DNA from 2 places in the Geodermatophilus sp. SYSU D00779 genome. Region 2 is predicted to be linked to the other one. Evidence: predicted binding sites of a transcription regulator. Region 2 holds the regulator's gene; the other holds the start of a gene.
What was found. The regulator LexA, encoded in region 2, represses DNA repair genes until DNA is damaged. The targets are predictions, from matches to a motif close to TCGAACANNTGTTCGA.
Positions count from the first base shown of each region.

Region 1: the regulator LexA is predicted to act here: its motif matches at 1,710-1,725, upstream of dinB (DNA polymerase IV).

Region 1 is NZ_JBJGZQ010000003.1:72,928-76,330, forward strand. It holds gene ACI79G_RS02880 (cupin domain-containing protein) at 1-916, opposite strand, end outside; gene ACI79G_RS02885 (BatC protein) at 1,225-1,527, opposite strand; gene dinB (DNA polymerase IV) at 1,783-2,952, shown strand; gene ACI79G_RS02895 (DUF3040 domain-containing protein) at 3,183-3,403, shown strand, end outside.
Region 2 is NZ_JBJGZQ010000013.1:51,955-55,357, reverse strand. It holds gene ACI79G_RS12185 (hypothetical protein) at 1-371, opposite strand, end outside; gene ACI79G_RS12180 (LysM peptidoglycan-binding domain-containing protein) at 495-1,178, opposite strand; gene lexA (transcriptional repressor LexA) at 1,480-2,271, shown strand; gene ACI79G_RS12170 (hypothetical protein) at 2,445-3,317, opposite strand.

The sequences.
Region 1 (3,403 bases), on a different contig from region 2:
CCAACCGGCGGGCCAGGGTGACCTGGTCGGCGGCGTCGAGCCCCGGCAGGTCGGCGACCTTCAGCTCGCCCGCGGCCAGCAGCTCGGCCACGGCCGGCCGGGTCTCGGCGGGCAGCTCGAGGGAGCGCCGTCCGGCGACCAGCGTCACCCGGCCGTCGCCGGCCTCGCGCAGCTGGCAGCGCAGCCGGCGGCGCAGCCGCAGCACGGTGTCGGGGGAGAGGGCGGCGGCCGCGGTCGCCTGGGCCAGCGGGGCCACCGGCTCCGGGCGGACCTGCGACCAGGTGCGGGCCCGCAGCCGGTCGGCGACCTCGGCGGGGTCGACGCGGTCGAGCCAGCCCTTCAGCGCGGTCACGACCGTCGCGACGTCGTCGGCCACCGCGGCGGGGTCGGCGAGGTCCACGCCCAGCGGCAGCGAGCGGCGCAGCTCGGGGTCCTCGGCGGCGAGCACGCGGACCAGGTCGAGCGCGCTCTCCGCGGCCGCCCAGCGGGTCACCGAGTGGATCCCGACGGTCAGGTGCGCGCTGATCGCGCCCAGCGCGGTCGCCGAGTGCAGGTAGCCGCGGGGCAGGTAGAGGGCGTCACCGGGGCGCAGCACCGCGTCGATCACCGGCTCGCGCTCGGCGGCGGCGGCCACCGCGGCGGCCCGGTCGTTCCACGGCTGGGTGCGCAGCGGGTCGGTCAGCACCGGCTCGTGGATGCGCCAGTGCTTCTCGCCGGCCACCTGCAGGACGAACACGTCGTGGACGTCGTAGTGCGGGGAGAACCCGCGCGAGGACGGCGGGGTGACGTAGGCGTTGACCTGGGTGGGGTGGCCGAGGTCGGCGGCCAGCTGGTCGGCGAACTCGATCAGCGGCGGCCAGAGCCGGTGCAGCCCCTGCAGGACGACGGTGCTGCCGTCGGCGAACAGCCGCAGCACCGCGTCGGAGGAGACCTGGTCGGCGACCTCCGCGCCGGCGCCCCCGGAGGTCGTGAAGCGCTTGGTGTCGACGACCGCGCCGTCCTTGGCGATCCGCAGGAACGGGGTGCGCAGCCCGCGGCGGGACAGCAGCTCGTCGACCGCGGCGAGGTCGAGCAGGTCGTCGAAGGAGCCGCCGGTCTCCTCGGCACGGGTCAGCAGCGGCCTGCGGGCCCAGTGCTCCTCGGCGAAGACCCGCGGGTCGAGGGCGGTGCACCGACGCAGGGCCGGCCGGTCGACCGGCCGGCCCTGCGCGGTGGGGTCCTCGGTCAGGCGGAACCGTCCGCGCCGCCGTCGGCACCACCGTCCGCACCACCGTCCGCGCCGCCGTCGGCACCACCGTCCGCGCCGCCGTCGGCACCACCATCGGCACCACCGTCCGCGCCGCCGTCGGCACCACCATCGGCACCGCCGTCCGAACCGCCACCGACGGCGCCGCCGTCGGCCGGGCCGTGGCCCGCGCCGCTGTCGGCGCCGCCGTCCGCGCCGCCGTCGGAACCGCCACCCGCCGCGCCGCCGTCGGCCGGGCCGTGGCCCTCGGTGCTGGTCATGTCGTCGTCGTCGAGAGCCATGGGTCTCCCATCACGTCGGGTCCGGGCCGCCGGCCGGCGACCCTCCGGGGTGCTGTACCTCCCGCATCCTGCTCTCACACACCCGCCTCGACCAGCGGTGACGGGCCGTCGGCAACGTCCGGGTCACGACGCCGCGTCGAGGTGCCCCCGGGGTGGCGTGGGCGTTAGCGTCCTCCCGTCGGTCGAACACGCGTTCGAGCAACGGGGAGGGGTCGGGTGTCGTCGGGGTCGTCGTCCCGTGCTGCGGGCTGCACCGTGCTGCACGTCGACATGGACGCGTTCTTCGCCAGCGTCGAGGTGCGCCGCCGGCCGGAGCTGGCCGGGACGCCGGTGATCGTCGGCGGCGCGGGCAACCGCGGGGTGGTCACCTCGGCGACCTACGAGGCGCGCCGCTACGGGGTGCACGCGGCGATGCCGACGTCCCGCGCGCTGCGGCTGTGCCCGACGGCGACGGTGCTGCCGGGGGACATGGCGCTCTACGCCGAGGTGTCCCGCTCGGTCATGGCGCTGTTCCGCTCGATCACCCCGCTGGTGGAGCCGCTGAGCCTGGACGAGGCCTTCCTCGACGTGTCCGGCGCCGGGCGGCGGCTGGGCGACGCCGCCGAGATCGGCGAGTACCTGCGCGCCCGCGTCTTCGACGAGCAGGGCATCACCTGCTCGGTCGGCGTGGCCGGCACCAAGTTCGTCGCCAAGCTCGCCTCCACCGCCGCCAAGCCCGACGGGCTGCTGGTCGTCCGGCCGGCCGAGGTCATGGGGTTCCTGCACCCGCTGCCGGTCGGCGCCCTGTGGGGGGTGGGTGCCAGGACCGAGGAGGTGCTGCTGCGGCTGGGGCTGCGCACCGTCGGCGACCTCGCGCACGTGCCGGTGCGCACGCTGCAGCGGGCGGTGGGCCCGGCGGCCGGCGCACACCTGCACGAGCTGTCCTGGGGGCGCGACCCGCGGCGGGTGGTGCCCGACGAGCCGGAGCGGTCGACCGGGCACGAGGAGACCTTCGGCACGGACGTCGACGACCCCGCCGTCATCCACCGGGAGCTGCTGCGGCTGGCCGAGCGGACGGCGGGCCGGCTGCGCTCGGCCGGCTGGCTGGCCCGCACGGTGACGATCAAGGTCCGCTTCGCCGACTTCGCCACGATCACCCGCAGCCGCACCCTCGACGTCCCCACCGACGTCGGGCAGGAGCTCTACGACACCGCCCGTGCCCTCTTCGACGCCCTCGGCCTGGACCGGGCCCGCATCCGGCTGGTCGGTGTGCGCGCCGAGCGCCTGGTGCCGGCCGGGGAGACGCCGCGCCAGCTCGAGCTGGGCGCCCGGGAGCACGGCCGCCGGGAGGCCGAGCTGGCCGCCGACCGCGCCGCCCGCCGGTTCGGCGCCGGCGCGGTCCGCCCGGCGACGCTGCTGCACCGCGACGGACAGCGCACCCGGTGAGCCGGACGCGGCGTCGGGGCACGCCCGACGAGGTCGCACCCGACCGGGTGGCGGGAACTCCGGCGTCGCCCCGTTCGTCTCCCCGCAGACACCGCGGGCCACCCGCCGGGGTGATCACGGCGAGCCCGGCGCGGCCCGCCTTTCGCACCCCGCGGAGGGCTCGTATCCTCGGTGTCACCGACGGCGGGCACCGCCGTCGGGTCTTGGCTTTGGCCCACGTGGAGGTCGACGTGCCGCTCTCCGAGCACGAGCAGCGACTGCTGGAGCAGATCGAGCGCGCCCTCGTCGATGACGATCCCAAGTTCGCCTCGTCGGTCCGCTCCGGTGACCGCCGCGGCAAGGCCCGTCGCAAGCTGCAGCTGGGCGTCCTGCTGTTCGTGGTGGGCATGGCCGCGCTCATCGGCGGTGCGGTGATCCCGTCGGTGCCGCTGGGTGCCCTCGGCTTCTTGGT
Region 2 (3,403 bases):
GCCGGCGCCGACGTGGGGAGGACGCCCGCCACCCGCTGCTCACGGGCGGCGGCCTCGCTCAGCGACAGCAGCGGGGCGACCGAGGCGCCCGGCAGCAGTTCCTCGCCGACACTCGCGAAGGGGTCGATGCCGCTGTCCGGCACCAGCACCGGCACCGGCCGGTTCTCCGGCAGGCGCACCTCGGCCAGGTCGGTCCAGGTCTCCCGGTCGACGCCGGCCACGGTCACCCGGACCCACATCTGGCACGCACCCTGACCATCGTGCCGCCACCCCAGCAGAGAACCCGGCCACCAGGTGCCCTCGACGAAGACCTCGCAGCGCTGCGACTGCTGCGTGAAGACGGCGGCCCGGCTGCCTGAGATCGCTGACACGGAGCTGACCGTAAACGGGCCGTCGGCCACGGGGTGTCAGCGACTCGGCACGACGGGTTGACGAACATGGCCGCCGCCTCTTGTCGCTCCTCGACCGCCCCGTGCCGCGAGCGACCGCGCGCCTCAGGGCAGCTCGAGGACCTGGCCGGGGACCAGTGCCGAACCCTCGAGGTCGTTGAGCTCCTCGATGGCGTCGACCACCGTGCGCACGTCCTGGTCGGCACCGGCGGCCTCCCCGGCGATCGACCACACCGTGTCGCCGGACTCCACCACCACGCTCCGCTCGCCGGCCAGCTGGAGTCCACCGTCGTCCGGGCCCTCGACGAGCGGGGCGAGGAGCACGCCGAGCGCGACGGCGCCGCCGAGGGCCAGGGCGAGCGCCAGCCGGCGCCCCCGGCGGGTCAGACGCAGCCGCGGGACCGCAGCGCGCTCCGGGGTGGCGCAGCCCCCGCGCACGGCACGGGCCGGCACCGGGCGCGACGCGGCGGGACGGCCGCCCGAGGACGTCGGCTCCCGCCGAGCGGGTGCCCGGCCGGCACCCCGGCCCGAGGGAGCCGGGTCCGCGGTGCGCGGCTCCGGGCCCGCCGGGCGGTCGGGCACCGGCCGCAGGTGACCGGCGACGCGGGGGCCGGTCCCGGCCGGCCCCGACGCAGCAGGCGTCTGCGGCAGGCGCCCGGACGCGGCCGTCGCCCGGCCCGGGTGCCCGCACCCGGCCGCACGGCCGTCGTCCGCCGACCCGAGCAACGGACGCCACGGGACCCGGACCGTCGCGTCGAACTCCAGCACGGCCTGCCGCACGCTCGCCATGACCTCTCCTCCTCCATCGACCCGGCGCTGCTCGAACACGCGTTCGATCGAACGTCCGTGCGATGTGTACCGCATCCCCCCGACGAGGTCGACCCGACACCGCACGCCGACTTCGAACACACGTTTGAAGTACCGGCTCCGAGGCGCTACGGTCCGTAGCAGCACCCGTCCGCCGTCGCCGCGAGGGCGCCGGCGGGGCCGGGGCCGGCAGCGGTCCCACGCAGTGGAGCCGGCCGGGTCCGGCTCCCCGGGCGGGCGCAGGTCGACAGGGCCGTGACGACACGGCCGGCGAGGAGGAGACGTGGCGGGCACGAGCGGGACGTCGGGCGGCGGTGTCCGGGGCGGAGGCGGCTCGTCGCGGCGCGCGTCCGGGAGCCGGACCGCCGCACCGGAGCGGGCCGAGACGGCGTCGGTGCGCACCTTCCCCGACCGGGGCGAGAGCGGCGACGGGCTCACCCAGCGGCAGCGGCGGGTCCTCGAGGTGATCCGCGACTCGATCGAGCGGCGCGGCTACCCGCCCTCGGTCCGCGAGATCGGCGAGGCCGTGGGGCTGTCGTCGGCCTCGTCGGTGGCCCACCAGCTCAGCGTGCTGCAGAAGAAGGGCTGGCTGCGCCGCGACCCCAACCGCCCGCGCGCGCTCGACGTCCGCCTGCCCGGCGACACCCCCGGCGCGCCCGCGCCCACGGTGGTGGCCCCCGCCGGCGCCGAGGAGACCCCTGCCCCCACCTACGTCCCGCTCGTCGGCCGGATCGCCGCCGGTGGCCCCGTGCTGGCCGAGCAGGCGGTCGAGGACGTCTTCCCGCTCCCCCGCGAGCTGGTCGGCGAGGGCACGCTGTTCATGCTCAAGGTCACCGGTGACTCGATGGTCGAGGCCGCCATCTGCGACGGCGACTGGGTCGTCGTGCGCCAGCAGCCGACCGCGGAGAACGGCGAGATCGTCGCCGCCATGATCGACGGTGAGGCGACGGTGAAGACCTACAAGCGGCGCGACGGACACGTGTGGCTGCTGCCGCACAACCCCGCGTACGAGCCCATCCCGGGGGATGACGCCACCGTGCTCGGCCGCGTCGTCACGGTGCTCCGCCGGGTCTGACGAAGGGCCCCGTCCCACCCACCCCTCGCACGCTCGGGACGGGCCCCGGGACGGGGCCGACGGGCCGCCGGCGCGGTGACCGCCGCGCCAGCGGCCGAGCGCCCGACCTGGTCGTCAGCCGCTCCGGACGGCAGGCCCCGGCCGGAGCCCCGGGACGCGGGAGGGCCGAGGCCTCAGTCGCGCCGGCGCACCAGCGCGCCCCCGAGCCAGACGAGCACGCCGGCCACGACAGCGGCAGCGACCGCCGCGGCCACCGGGGGCGGGCCGTCGTCGCCGGACAGCAGGCCGGAGCCCGTGCCGTCCGTGGCCGCCGACGACGACGAGGGCGCCGCCTCGGCCGGCAGCGGCACCACGGTGACGTCGCTGGCCAGCCCCTCCCCCGCGACGACGATCGCCGCGGAGTCCCCGGTGAAACTGATCGCCTCGCCCTGGGCCGCCTCGGGCAGGGCGACCCGGCGCGGCTCCCCCGCCAGCGCACCGGCCACGTCCGAGCCGGTCAGCGGCCAGACGTAGGCGTCGGTGTAGGTGCGCAGGGCGATCCAGCGCTCGTCGGGAGAGACCGCACCACCGGTGACCATCAGCTGGCCGGCGCGGCCGACCGGGCCGCCCGGCGTCCCGGTCGGCAGGAACTCCGCGTCGCCGACCTCGGTGAGGCCGACCGTGCCGTCCTCCACGAGCGCCGACACCGGCCGGTACACCTCACTGGCGCCCAGCACCTCCTTGGTCACCAGGTACGGCGTCCCGTCGGGGGCGAGCAGCAGCGCCTCGACGTCCCGCGGGCCGTCGGGGTACGCCAGCCGGTAGACCGAGCTGCTGCCGTCGGCGTGCAGGGCCAGCAGCGCGACCGTCGTCCGGGTGCCGTTGTTGTCGCCGGTGTCGGCGAGCCAGACGGTCCCGTCGACGGCCAGCGCCATGTCCTCGGGGTCGTAGGGGTCCACCGCCGCGGAGTGCACGCTGACCACCGCACAGGTCCCGTCCAGCACGTAGACGTCGAGCGAGTCGCCGCCGTCGTTGTGCACCAGCATCCGGTCACCCACCTCGACCATCCCGGAGACCTCGGGCAGCCGGGGGTCGGTGAGCTGGCAGCGCGTCGTGGGTGCAGCCGGATCGGCCGGTGCGGCGGACGCGGGCA